DNA from 3 places in the Colwellia sp. KU-HH00111 genome. Region 1 is predicted to be linked to each of the others. Evidence: predicted binding sites of a transcription regulator. Region 1 holds the regulator's gene; each other region holds the start of a gene.
The links. Region 1 encodes MetJ, which represses methionine synthesis genes. Its sites were predicted from a motif close to TAGACGTCTAGACGTCTA; they were not measured.

Region 1 (4,788 bases):
GTTCAGCTAAAAATCTCAGGGTTACATCCCGCTGTGGGTTATTCATCATTTATTCTCTAGGTTTATTGTTAAATGAAATTTATCTGGTTAATACATGATTAGCAAATACTTTTACTTTATTGTATATACTCACCTTGCAGTGGTATATGCTATTCCTTGGTTCTACTTGAGGCGATAGACTTCAAACAGGGCTACAATTAGCATTGAAGTCAGCAAGTGGTCTGGTTTTAGTTTATTGGTGTTTACCCCGTCGGGCTTTTTTATTTGGTGGAAGAAATAATATGAACGAACACGGCTCTTTTACCCTAGAAGTTATTCATCAAACTTTGGTTGTTAAATGTTTTGATGCTTGGAATACAGAAACTGTGACTAGACTGTGTAAAGAGTATAAAGAGCATGCACAACAAATTAGTGACAAACCTTGGGGATGTTTGGTTGACATGTCTTGCTGGGAATTATCTACCCCAGATATGTGGGAAAAAATAGATGAATTAAATGAATGGGGTAATCAAAACAACCAAAAATTTGAAGTGGTGATTTGCAGTTTATCTATCCAAAGAAGTTTAATGGAATCAAGCCATGAAGTGCTTACCAATGTTGAAACACAGTTCTGTGAAGATATAGCGCAAGCATATGAGTGGTTAGCCAGTGTTGGTGTTTACAAAAAATAATCCCCAAAACCTTATTTTTATTAAGTTCTTCTCATCTTTTAAACTCGTTAATCCTAGAATCAAGCACAAATAACTACTTGCCATTAATGAATAATAAATCAATAGCAATAAAAAAGCCTTTCTCAAAGAGAAAGGCTTGAAATGCTCGCTTTATGGTCTTGTTAATCAAGATTCTTATTATTGGAATTTAGAAGTATTTTTATTATTAATCGGTGCTTCTTTGCTTGTGCTGGTATTTTATAACAAAGCATTTTCGCTGCTGCAACAACTTTAATAGAGCATAAACTCGACGATTTCTTTCGTATAAAGCCTAATACGCGCAGGGCTGTTAGCTAAGTTACTGATTGTTAGTAAAATCATCTTTTCAGATGAAATGTAACAAAGTTGAAATATTTTTTTAGATTGTGGTAACAATTACCACTTGGGCATCTATCCGAGCTATGATCTTTTACCTTGCTCTAGATGAGTTAGAGCAAAAGGAATTGATTTGGCGCATAGATTCAAAATACAGCAAATGCTAGAATGTCCGCCATAATTTGTTCGTTGTCGCAATTAATGGTTAATTTCAATGCGGGCAAACAGTTAATAGCTATATTTAGAGGGTTTATTGGTGACAGAATTAAAAAATGATAATTATTTACGTGCGCTGTTAAAGCAACCAGTAGATTACACGCCCGTTTGGATGATGAGACAAGCAGGACGTTATTTGCCTGAGTACCGTGAACTAAGAGCAACCGCAGGAGACTTTATGTCGCTGTGTCGTAATGCTGAATTTGCTTGCGAAGTGACCATTCAGCCATTACGTCGTTTTAAATTAGATGCGGCTATTTTATTTAGCGATATACTCACCATTCCTGACGCCATGGGCTTAGGTTTGTATTTTGAAACAGGTGAAGGCCCTAAGTTTACCAACCCGATCACTTGTAAAGCCGATATTGAAAAAATCGCTATTCCTGATCCAGAAGATGAACTGGGTTATGTGATGAATGCTGTACGTACCATTCGTAAAGAACTTAACGGCTCAGTACCGTTAATTGGGTTTTCTGGTAGTCCATGGACCTTAGCCACCTATATGATTGAAGGGGGCAGCTCTAAAGCCTTTACTAAAATCAAAAAAATGATGTTTTCTGACCCACAGAGTTTGCACTTGTTATTAGATAAGTTAGCCGACTCTGTTATCACTTACTTAAATGGACAAATTGCTGCTGGTGCCCAGTCGGTGATGGTATTTGATACTTGGGGCGGGGTATTATCGCCACGCGATTATAAAGATTTTTCGTTGCAATATATGGCAAAAATTGTTGATGGCTTAACGCGTCATGCTGATGGTCGTCAAGTGCCGGTGACCTTATTTACTAAAAATGGTGGCATGTGGCTAGAAGATATTGCCGCTACTGGTTGTGATGCAGTAGGCCTTGACTGGACCATTGATATTGAAAATGCCAAAGCACGTGTTGGTGATAAAGTAGCGTTACAAGGAAATATGGATCCCTCAATGTTGTATGCACCTTTACCTCGCATAGAACAAGAAGTAGCAAAAATATTAGCTGGATTTGGTGAGGGCGGTACTGGCCATGTATTTAACTTAGGACATGGTATTCACCCTGATGTGAATCCTGAACATGCGGGTCACTTTATTGAATCAGTGCATCGTTTAAGTAAACCATACCACTTGTAAATTAAAGCTATACCCAAAAATCAGAAAAGCCGTTAACACGCCAATGTTAACGGCTTTTTTTATGTGTTGTGGTTAACTTTAGTCCTCATCTACTTCATAAGCACTAAAGTCTGTAACGCCTTTTTCTTCAAGAATGCGACGAACACTTGCTGGTAATTTTTCATCATTATCTTTGGCCAGATCTTCATCGTCAGGTAAAGGTTGGCCAGTAAAAGCATGTAAAAACGCTTCGCACAATAATTCACTGTTAGTTGCATGACGTAGGTTATTGACTTGGCGTCTAGTACGTTCATCGGTTAACACTTTTAATACACGCAAAGGAATTGATACCGTAATTTTTTTTACTTGCTCGCTTTTTTTACCGTGTTCGGCATAGGGATTAATATATTCGTCATTCCACTGAGCCATGCAAATTCCTCTGTTTTAATATCTGTTTTAAGTAATTGTTTTGGTAAATAATGCGTACAAGGTGATGCACTATTTTAAATTGTTATAAGATAGATTTTACTGGATGCAGCAATTCAGTCAAGTAGAAGTTTAGATGTCTAAAATATCTTGACCTAAATAAGCAAACCGTTTAGAGTTATAGACGTCCAAACATCCAAATAGTTTAACCACTTTATTACTACTGTAATGAAGCTCAATGGGGAAAGATCATGTCAAATGCTAATATCACTAATACCACTACTTTAGCGGTGAGAGCGGGTATTAATTCCGATCTGCATCATGGGGCTGTGGTTGCACCTATTCATTTATCTAGCACTTATTCGTTAAAGGGGTTTAATGACAAACGCGAGTTTGATTACTCTCGCACGGGTAACCCAACCCGAGCAACGTTTGGACAAGCGATTGCTGATTTAGAGCAAGGGAGTGTTGGTATTGTAACAAATACTGGCATGTCAGCGGTGCTTTTACTTTGTCAACTTTTATCAAGTGACGACTTAGTGGTGATTCCTCATGACTGTTATGGTGGTAGTTTTCGTTTGTTTACCCATTTAGCCAAACGAGGGCAATTTAAACTGATTGTTGTTGATCAAAACGACCAAGCAGCACTGGCGCAAGCATTAGCGCAAAAGCCTAAGTTAGTGTTACTTGAAAGCCCAAGTAATCCACTGTTACGCTTAGTTGATATAGAAGAGGTCAGCAAAGCATGTCATCAAGTAGGTGCCTTAGTCGCTGTAGATAACACCTTTTTGTCTCCTTTGCTGCAACAACCATTAAGGTTAGGGGCTGATATTGTTATTCATTCCACCACAAAATATATCAACGGTCATAGCGATATGGTCGGAGGTGTTTTGGTCACCAAAACGCAGTCATTAGGTGAAGAGCTAGCTTGGTGGGCAAATTGCATCGGCATTACTGGCGGTGCGTTTGACAGTTTTTTGGCATTACGTGGTTTAAAAACATTACCCGTACGGATAAAGCAACATCAAGAAAACACTGAACAAGTTGCTGCCTTTCTAAAAGGTCATCCTGCAATTGATGCAGTTTACTATCCAGGCTTTAGCGATCATATTGGCCATGAGATAGCTAAAAAACAACAAGCTGGATTTGGCGCAATGTTAAGTTTTGAAGTTAAGGGTGGCGTTGAAGCAGTGAAAAAATTATTTGCTAATATTTCCTTGTTTACCTTAGCCCAATCATTAGGTGGGGTAGAAAGCTTGATTAGTCATCCGCCCACCATGACTCACGGAGGCATGGAGGAATCAGCACGCGTCAACGCGGGAATTAGTAATGCACTGGTCAGAATTTCAGTGGGCATTGAAGATGTTGAGGATATTATAGCTGACTTAACGCATGGCTTAGCGCAGAGCCAAAAAAGTTAGCGGCTAGGAGATTAAGTAAAAATGCAATTGAGTATCAAATGACAGAATTAAATACAGCCCTTAATAGAGAGTATACACACCCACGGGTGAGTAATACTATGCCTGAAAACAAATTAGCCAAGCATGCTAATAACGTACATAAGTTTGGCGGTAGCTCATTAGCCAATGCACAATGTATAGCGCGTGTGCTTGATATTATTCGTCAAAATTGTCAGTTAAACGACATTATTGTTGTGTCTGCTAATGGTAAAACAACCGATTGTTTGTTTGCACTACTTGCCCTAGCCCAAAATACTGAAACGGTTGATTTAGCTGATGCGCTAACACCATGGCTGTCAGAATTAGTAGAGCAACAGCAAACCCTTATAAGCACCTTACTCACCGAGCAAAATGCCAAACAGCTAAAACAATTATTAGCCACAGATATTGAGCAGCTTAAACAGTGGCTAAGTTCGGATTTAGTGAGACATAGAAATGATATTTTAGCGTTTGGTGAGCTGTGGTCTGCACGGTTATTGTCAGCTGCGTTGAATGAAAAAATATGTCCGAGTAATTCAATTGATGCGCGTGATTTTTTAGTTATTGATAACGAACAAGCCTGTGAGGTAGATCA
Region 2 (4,788 bases), 100 kb from region 1:
CTGCTGACACTATTCGTTTGTTTTATGTCAACGTAGAAATGCCGCCAACCAGTTCGCTGCAAGATACCATGGCGAAGGTACAAGAAATTGAAGGTCTTACTATTGCTGGACTAAATGAAGCAGAAACACGATCTGTGGTCAGTTATGCCGGACAAACCTTCACTGAAATGGCGCCTTTATTTGGTGACCATTTAGGGCAAGTACTGGTGTCACTTAATCCTAAAACAGATGAGTTGAGATCGGTTGAAACGCTCATTGAAGACACCCGAACAGCACTTTCTTCGGTTGTTGGCCCGGTAAATATTTCATTTTTGAAATTAGCTGGTGGCCCGCCTACTAGTAAACCTGTGAGTGTCAAAGTACGTGGTGATAATTATGAAGAACTGCGTTTGGCTACAGATGCCTTAACTGCATTTGTTAAAGCTGATGCTCGTTATAAAGATGTATCTGATGATGACTCAAAAGGTCGGTTTGGCTTGCAACTTAGGTTAAATGCGGATGCAATCAATCGATTTGGTGTAGCACCAACTGATGTTCAACGCGCTATTAAAATGTTGATCGATGGTGAGATTGTGAGTTATGTGCAGGAAGAGGGCGATCGCGTTGCGCTGCGAGTAAAGTCTACAGCATCTGAAATTAATCAATTTGAAAATGTTGATACGTTACTGCAGTTAACGCTGCCAACACCCTATGGCACAAGTATAGAATTACGTGATTTGGTCGATGTTGAAACAGTGCAAGTAAAAAGTAATATAAGACATTACAACTTTAAACGCACCATTACTTTAGAGTCTGATATCGACAAACAATTGATGGATACTGTTGAAGCTAATGCGCTAATTCTAGCGCATTGGCAAACCATATCAGCAAGTTTTCCTAATACCTCGTTAGATTTTTCAGGGGAACTTGATGATATTCAAGAAAGTATTGATGCAATTGGTGTGTTGTTTTTGTTTGGTATTGGTTTAATGTACTTGATTCTCAGTACGCAATTTCAAAGTTACTTTCAACCCTTAATGATTTTGTTAACAGTGCCGTTAGCCTTTGTTGGCGTTACTTTAGGATTACTGGTATCGAGTCATCCCTTAAGCTTGTTCACCATGTATGGAATTGTTGCTCTAGCAGGTATTGCAGTTAATTCTTCAATAGTATTGATCTCGACAGCAAACGACAATATTAACAAAGGGATGAGCTTAACACATGCTACCTTCTATGCCGCACGTCGACGCATGTTGCCTATTATCATTACCACGTTAACAACAGTCGCTGGTTTGTTTTCGTTAGCATCAGGTTTAGGGGGACACTCATTGGTATGGTCGCCGGTGGCAACATCAATTGTGTGGGGATTAATTTTTTCATCTTTTTTAACGATGTTTGCTATTCCTGCCTTATATCAATTAGTGATGCGTCGTGCGTACAATAAAACAAAGTTAAACAATACATAACTGGATATGTTTAGAATACTCGCTAAAAAGCTTTATCTAGCACAGTTTTGGCTTGTTGAATTTTATTAAAGGCTTGGTTACTACCGCCTTTATCTGGATGGTGTTTTTGTACCAGCTGGAGATAGCGGGTTTTAACCATTTTAGCGTCAGCATTTGCTGGTAAATTTAGCACTGCCAGTGCAGCATTTTTTTCATCTTGCGCGAGATACTTTTGCCAAAAGGATGTGAGCATACCCTCTATTTGAGCTTTTTGCGTGTCAAAATAATGTTTTGAATTTAAGTAATAACTTTCCAGAGGATCTGTAGAGTCAAGAGAGGTTGGTGATGACTCACTTAAAGCTTTCACCTCATTTATAGTGATTCTTTGTATTTGTATCGCACTAATGACAAGCCTATATTTTTGAGATAATTGATACTGCTTTTTTAACTGGTAAAGCGCGTGCATACACAAAAAGTGCGCATTAAATAAATCTTTGCTATCCGCTAAGCTAAAGGTTTCAAAAGGCGAGATTTTTTGAGTTTGTAAATGTTTAATAATTTGATGTTCATTGCTCAATGGATAGCATTGCATGAAGCGTTCTAGTTCATGGAGTATGGGAGTTAAATAGCGATTTAAAGTCTGCATTCGAGTCTCTGCTATGCTTGTACTTTTATTGTACCTTGTTGTTGTCATTTAGTAATTATTTTAATGATCCTATAATCGATTGAATGCCGCTATAGCATGCGGAATAAATAGCTTGATCAGCGCTAAATGCTTGCTGTCGTTTTGATAGCGTGCGTACAGTGTTTTAAATATACCGGCCTCACCAATACGTTTTGTTTGAACGAGCGATTGCTTAGTTAAGCTGTTAACTAACCACTTGGGCAGGGTGGCAATTCCCATATTGGCGGCAACCATTTGTAATATCATATGACTATTGGCAACGTGTTTAATGGCTTTTGGTTTAGTGAGTTCATTATTATCAATACTTTTATTTAAAAATAGCTTAAATATATCTAACTTTTCAGCTTTAACTGGATAGGTCAGCAGTACTTGCTGATTAAAATCTTCGGTGGTGAGAAACGCTTGCTGGTGCAAGTTTTTGGCGCTACCTAGGTTGTGATGTGTTTTAGCAAAAACGGCAACCACTTCAAACGTACCAAGCGCTTGGTAAGTATAGTTTTCATTAACACACTTTTCATCAGTAAAAACTATATCCGCAGTTGTTTGTTTTTTATCTTGATGAGCAAAAATTTGCTCCAAGAATTCAATGGTTAGCTCAGGGTGTTGCTTGGTAAACTGTTCAGTAACAGGCAAAAGCCACTGAAAACAAGCGTGACAGTCCATTGAAATACTTAACTTAGTCTCAGTTTTGTTTACCTGCTTTAGTGCTAACAGCGAGTGATTAATTTTTGGCAAGATATCATGGGCTAATGATAGTAATATTTCACCTTCAGTGGTGAATTGCACCGGAGACGTATTACGGATAAATAATGGCGTATTCAATCGTTGCTCTAAATCTTTTAGTTGGTGTGATAACGCTGACTGGCTTATAAATAGTGTCTCCGCCGCTTTTCTAATGTTACCTGCCGCTTCTATGCTTGATAGTGTTTTTAAGTGCTTTATTTCGAACATAATGAGATTTTTTCATATCCTTATTGAATTATTTGCGCTTGTGCTTTGTGCTCATGGTTTTTAAAGTATAACCATTCAAACGTCTAGACGTCTATATTTTTTATGATGTTAGTTTCTAATCAATTTATTGGAGTAGGTTATGCACATTCACACATTAGGTTTTCCGCGTATTGGCGCAAAACGCGAGTTAAAATTTTCACTAGAAAAATATTGGCGTGGCGATATTAGCCAAGCTGAATTTTTAGCACAAAGCAAATCACGCCGAGAATCAAATTGGCAAATTCAACACGATGCAGGCATTGATTTATTACCCGTGGGTGATTTTGCCCATTATGATCATGTATTAAATACCACGTTATTACTGGGGCTGGTGCCAAAACGTTTTACCCATCAACATGGTGCACAAAGTAACAATACTTTAGATATTGAATTTAGCGTTGCACGAGGACAAGCACCTACCGGGTGTCAGTGTGCTGCCAGTGATATGACCAAGTGGTTTAATACCAACTATCATTATATTGTGCCTGAGCTTTCATCAGCATTAGTAGCCAATGACGTTGAGGTTGATGTCGCGCCATTGTTGTCTCACTATAATGATGCACAAGCCGTGTCAGACCAACGCAAAGTTGTACTGATTGGCCCTATGACTTACCTCCATCTAAGTGTTGTAGAAAATGATGATAAACTGGCGTTATTGCCTTCGCTATTAGCACGATATCAACAAGTTTTTCAGCAGCTATCTGCTGCTGGGGTAACTTGGGTGCAAATTGATGAACCGATACTAGCCTTAGAGTTAAATAGTGATTGGCAACAAGCCTTTAAGCAAAGCTATAATAGCTTGAACAAAGGAACACTCAAGCTATTGTTAACCACTTATTTTGGCGCTATAGATCACCATGTGGCATTAATAAAATGCCTAGCGGTTGATGGACTTCATATTGATACTGTTGCTGAAAAAACCCAAGTAGATCTGATTATTAGTGCATTACCAGGGCACTGGGTTATTTCCTTAGGCGTGATTAACGGTCGAAATATTTGGAAAACTGACTTAGTGTCTGTGTTTCAAAAATTACAGCCATTATATCGGCAATTAGGGACGCGACTATGGCTTGCGCCTTCATGCTCATTACTGCATTCGCCGGTAGATCTAGAGCAAGAGCAAAAAATGGATGCCGAATTAAAGTCGTGGTTGGCTTTTGCCAAACAAAAATGTCAAGAATTAGCGTTACTAAAGCAGGCGCTTGTTAGTGAAAACAGTGATGAAATTACCTTATATTCTAACTCAGCCTTAGGCAGGCGTGTTGCTCCGCGCATCAATAACGTTGATGTGCAGCAACGGGTGAAATCATTAACTACAGCAAATTATCAACGGGCAGTAGCCTTTGAGCAAAGAAAACAAATTCAACAACAAGCGCTTAATTTACCGTGCTTGCCAACGACCACTATTGGGTCTTTTCCACAAACTGGCGATATTCGTGAAGTGAGAGCAAAATGGCGAAAAAATGCAATAGATCAGCAAACCTACCAAGGGTTAATTGAAGCCCAAATCAAAGCGGCAATTGTTTGTCAGGAAGAGATAGGCTTAGATGTGTTAGTTCACGGTGAAGCTGAGCGTAATGATATGGTGGAATACTTTGGTGAATTACTCGAAGGCGTTGCCTTTACTCAATTTGCTTGGGTACAAAGCTATGGCTCTCGGTGTGTTAAACCGCCAATTATTTTTGGTGA
Region 3 (4,788 bases), on a different contig from region 1:
CTTCTTTCAAACTAATAGAGTTAACAATGCCTTTGCCTTGAATACATTTGAGGCCTGCTTCTAATATATCCCATTTAGAGGAATCAATCATAATCGGCACTTTAGCAATATCCGGTTCACCGGCAATCAAATTCAAAAATCGAACCATGGCTGATTTTGAATCGAGCATGCCCTCATCCATATTAATGTCGATGATTTGCGCACCGTTTTCGACTTGCTGTAAAGCAACCGCGATCGCTTGATCATAATTATCTTCTTTGATCAAACGTTTAAAAATGGCCGAGCCTGTGACATTTGTACGTTCACCGACATTAACAAACAATGAATCTTCTTGAATCGTTAACGCTTCTAACCCCGATAACCGGCAAGCGATCTCTTTTGCCTCAATTTTCCGAGGTTTAATGCCCGCAACTGAATCAGCCATGCCCTTAATGTGTGCCGGCGTTGTACCACAACATCCGCCGATAATATTTAAAAAACCTGATGTCGCCCACTCGGCAACATGAGTATTCATATCTTCTACGGTGAAATCATACTCACCAAAGGCATTAGGCAAACCTGCATTGGGGTGTGCTGATACTGCCACATCGCTAATTCGGCTTAATTCTTCCACGTATTGACGCAATTCAACGGGGCCTAGCGCACAGTTTAAGCCAAATGAGATAGGTTTAGCGTGACGTAATGAATTATAAAATGCCTCGGTTGTTTGTCCTGACAGTGTCCGACCTGACGCATCGGTTATTGTGCCAGATATCATCACAGGTAAACGCACATTTAATTGTTCAAACACTGTCTCAACTGCAAATATTGCCGCTTTTGCATTTAAAGTATCAAAAATTGTTTCAATTAAAATAATGTCACTACCGCCTTCGATTAACGCGGTAGTTGATTCAATATATGCCGTTTTTAATTCATCAAAGGTTACATTACGAAATGCGGGATCATTCACATCTGGCGATATTGAGCATGTACGGTTGGTTGGCCCTAACACCCCAGCGACAAAACGCGGTTTGTTCGGCGTTTTAACATTATATTCATCCGCCGCTTGACGAGCAATTTGTGCCGCTTTTAAATTAATTTCAGCACTTAAATTTGCCATATCATAGTCAGCCATGGCAATAGATGTTGCATTGAAAGTATTCGTTTCTAGAATATCTGCACCTGCTTCTAGGTATTGCAGGTGAATGGCTTTAATCACATCACTTTGTGTTAACACTAATAAGTCATTATTTCCTTTTAAATCGCTATGCCAATCAGCAAAACGCTCGCCACGAAAATCTTGCTCTTCAAACTTATAAGCTTGGATCATGGTACCCATCGCACCATCTAAGATAAGAATATTGTTGGCTAGTTGCTGCTCAAGCAGGGAGAATGATGGTGATTTTTGCATAGTGTTTCTCAATTTTTATAGATAATTTTTTAAACCGAACAACCTTGTTATCACAAGATTATAATACTGATTTATATAACAGTATCTGGATGGATTGCTTTAATGTTTGAAGCATCCAACTTATAAGGTGTTATTTGATAAACGTAGTAATTAAGCCAGTTTGTAAATAATAAACTACCGTGACTTCGCCACGACCCTACTGGCGCTTTATTTAGGTCGTTTTCTTGGTAATAATTTTTTGGCAAAGCAATATTATCGCCCTGAGCGCTATCACGCAGGTATTCTTCATGTAATGTTGTAGTGTCATATTCAGGATGCCCAGTTAAATAAACTTGCTGTTTATTTTTGCTTGCCGCTAAATAAACACCTGCCTCCGCTGATTCTGCCAAAATTTGAATTTCTGGAATACTTTGATAATCAACTTTATCGATATACCCATACCGAGAGTGTGGTACGTTAAAACTCTCATCAAAGCCACGCGTTAGTAGCTCTTTTTCATCTAGGGTTGTATGTTTAAATACTCCAGATAGTTTTTCTTTTCGCAAATGACGGTTTAAACCGTAATGATGGTATAGCGCAGCATGAGCCGCCCAGCAAGAAAACATGGTTGACGTTACATTATTTTCAGCCCAATCAAATACTTCACAAATTTTGTCCCAAAAGGTAACTTGTGAGTAATCTAACAAGGCCAATGGAGCGCCTGTAATAATCAAACCATCGTATTGCCTGTGTTTAATGTCATCAAATAAATGATAAAAATTCTCAAGATGTTCTGTTGGCGTATTTTTAGATTCATTAGCATTAATTCGAATAAATTCGACATTAATTTGCAGCGGAGTGTTCGACAACATCCGCAGTATTTGCACTTCTGTTTCAATTTTATTTGGCATCAAATTCAATATCGCCACTTGCATTGGGCGAATTTCTTGTGAAATTGCTCTGTGCTCTGACATCACAAAGATATTCTCTTTGTCTAATACCGACAAAGCCGGTAATTGATCGGGAATTTTAATTGGCATAACGTACCTATCACTGGATAAAAAATTCAAATACAACTGAAAAATATAGCATAGCACTAGAATCATCATAGTACGTGGATTGCTAGATATGTCAACATCTAAACGTTTAGATGGCTAAAACAAAATATTATTAACTAGAATCAAAACGAAAAAAAACGCTATTCTACGTCTAGAATAGCGCTTGATATTGATGTTTTTATTAAATTTCAGTGTGATATGCTACAAACTCTAGCTAAGTATCAACTGACATAAAGGTATTATTACGGTTGTGCTACCGCTTCTTTCTCTGCTGGTGCGGTTTTAGTTAAAAACATTTCACGCAGTTTTACGTCAACATCTTTAGCCATTTCTGGATGTTCTTCTAGGTATTTTGCCGCATTCGCTTTACCCTGACCAATACGTTCGCCATTACAGCTGTACCAAGCACCGGCTTTTTCTACAAAACCATTTTGCACACCTAAGTCTATCAATTCACCTAAGTTATTAATGCCTTGACCATAAAGAATTTGAAATTCGGCTTGTTTAAATGGTGGCGCAATTTTATTTTTGACCACTTTAACGCGGGTTTCGTTACCGACGATTTCATCACCATTTTTAACAGCGCCAATGCGGCGAATATCTAAACGGACTGATGCGTAAAACTTAAGTGCATTACCGCCGGTTGTTGTTTCAGGGTTGCCAAACATAACACCAATTTTCATACGAATCTGGTTAATGAAAATTAACATGGTATTGGATTTTTTTAAATTACTGGTCAATTTACGCATGGCTTGCGATAACATACGTGCTTGAAGACCCATATGCGAATCCCCCATATCGCCTTCAATTTCTGCTTTCGGTGTTAATGCCGCAACCGAATCAACCACAATAATATCAATTGCTCCTGAACGTGTTAGCATGTCACAAATTTCAAGTGCTTGTTCACCCGTATCTGGTTGAGAAACCAATAATTCATTGATATTTACGCCCAACTTTTCAGCATAAATAGGATCAAGCGCATGCTCGGCATCGACAAAAGCACACACTTTACCTTCACGCTGCGCTTGTGCAATAACTTCTAACGTCAAAGTAGTTTTACCGCTAGATTCTGGGCCGTATATTTCAACCACACGACCAAAGGGTAAACCACCAGCACCCAATGCAATATCTAGCCCCAACGAGCCAGTAGAAATTGTTTCTACGTCCATCGTATTATTGTCGCCAAGTTTCATAATTGAACCTTTACCAAATTGACGTTCAATTTGACTTAACGCTGCTGAGAGTGCTTTTTCTTTTTCGTCTTTCATTGATTGCTCCACGAACCGTAATTGGTTATTTCGTTTTAATGAAACAAGTATACTGTAAGTTCGTACAGTATCAAGTTTTTTTACAATATTTTTTAATTTGTTATTTGTTTTTACAGACCGAGACTTTTATATTCTTGATTAATAAGAATTATAATGGCAAAAGTAACTTTTTACAGTTTGAATGTAAAAAGTTACTTTTGATATAATAAACCAATTTTTAAACTAAAAAATGTTACTTAGTACTATATTATTTTCGATTATATGTGAAAGGTATGTTTAATAATACGACATGAGAGTTATCCTTTGTTTACAATTCAACTTTTTAATGAAAGGTAATTTTCAAGGTGATTGATAAGATATAATCTGAACTAACACAATTACAAGTGACTGTTATTAATGTTCGTGCTCTTCTTCTCCAGATACACCAAGCCATGCTGCTTTACCTGGGTTGAATCCTAAGTCAAAATTACCGACAACTTCACCATCATGTAAGTCAATCGTTGTTATTTTCTTTCCATTAATGATATATACAAATTCATGTGCTTTTGATGCAATGATTATTGGCTTTGCATCATCAGTAGTAGGTTCAAAAACTTCAATACGACTTTCAAACTTCCAATCTGTTTCCGCAGAAAACAAGTTTAAATAGCCCTTATTATCAAGTATCAACATATGTTCATTATGACCATCAAAACCATACGTTAATGCAGTTAAGCTTTCTTCTTGTTGCCAATTAAATGACTTTATAGTTTGTCCTGATAAATCAACTAAAAAGAAACCCGCACGCGATGAACCAATCATGATACTACTTTCTGCACTACCTTTTAATGAGCCGATGCGGATTCCATCAGGCATATCAGTTGGATTATCTATTTTCTGAGGTGTAAAAACACTCCCTTGCTGCTCAATAGATAAAACTCCATCCCCACAAGCAAATGCTATATGTGTTTCTGTTTGAAAACTACCATGTAAAGCTGGGCAAAGTGTTTCAAAGACTTGCTCTTGATGAAAGTGGTCACTATGCACTTCTAATAAAACCACCTGATCCGGTAAACTACTTTCAGCATTATTATCACGTAATGTTGTTAGCACA

Region 2: the regulator MetJ is predicted to act here: its motif matches at 3,137-3,154, upstream of metE (5-methyltetrahydropteroyltriglutamate--homocysteine S-methyltransferase).
Region 3: the regulator MetJ is predicted to act here: its motif matches at 2,509-2,526, upstream of ABXG98_RS09860 (homoserine O-succinyltransferase).

What each region holds. Positions count from the first base shown of each region.
Region 1 is NZ_BAABWO010000005.1:284,541-289,328, reverse strand. Features, by position in the region: gene ABXG98_RS11545 (acyl-CoA thioesterase) at 1-46, opposite strand, end outside; gene ABXG98_RS11540 (hypothetical protein) at 282-671, shown strand; gene hemE (uroporphyrinogen decarboxylase) at 1,282-2,349, shown strand; gene metJ (met regulon transcriptional regulator MetJ) at 2,428-2,757, opposite strand; gene metB (cystathionine gamma-synthase) at 3,006-4,175, shown strand; gene metL (bifunctional aspartate kinase/homoserine dehydrogenase II) at 4,214-4,788, shown strand, end outside.
Region 2 is NZ_BAABWO010000005.1:179,918-184,705, reverse strand. Features, by position in the region: gene ABXG98_RS11070 (efflux RND transporter permease subunit) at 1-1,445, shown strand, start outside; gene ABXG98_RS11065 (DNA-J related domain-containing protein) at 1,468-2,070, opposite strand; gene ABXG98_RS11060 (LysR substrate-binding domain-containing protein) at 2,140-3,060, opposite strand; gene metE (5-methyltetrahydropteroyltriglutamate--homocysteine S-methyltransferase) at 3,200-4,788, shown strand, end outside.
Region 3 is NZ_BAABWO010000004.1:253,208-257,995, reverse strand. Features, by position in the region: gene metH (methionine synthase) at 1-1,390, opposite strand, end outside; gene ABXG98_RS09860 (homoserine O-succinyltransferase) at 1,462-2,409, opposite strand; gene recA (recombinase RecA) at 2,670-3,695, opposite strand; gene ABXG98_RS09850 (hypothetical protein) at 4,089-4,788, opposite strand, start outside.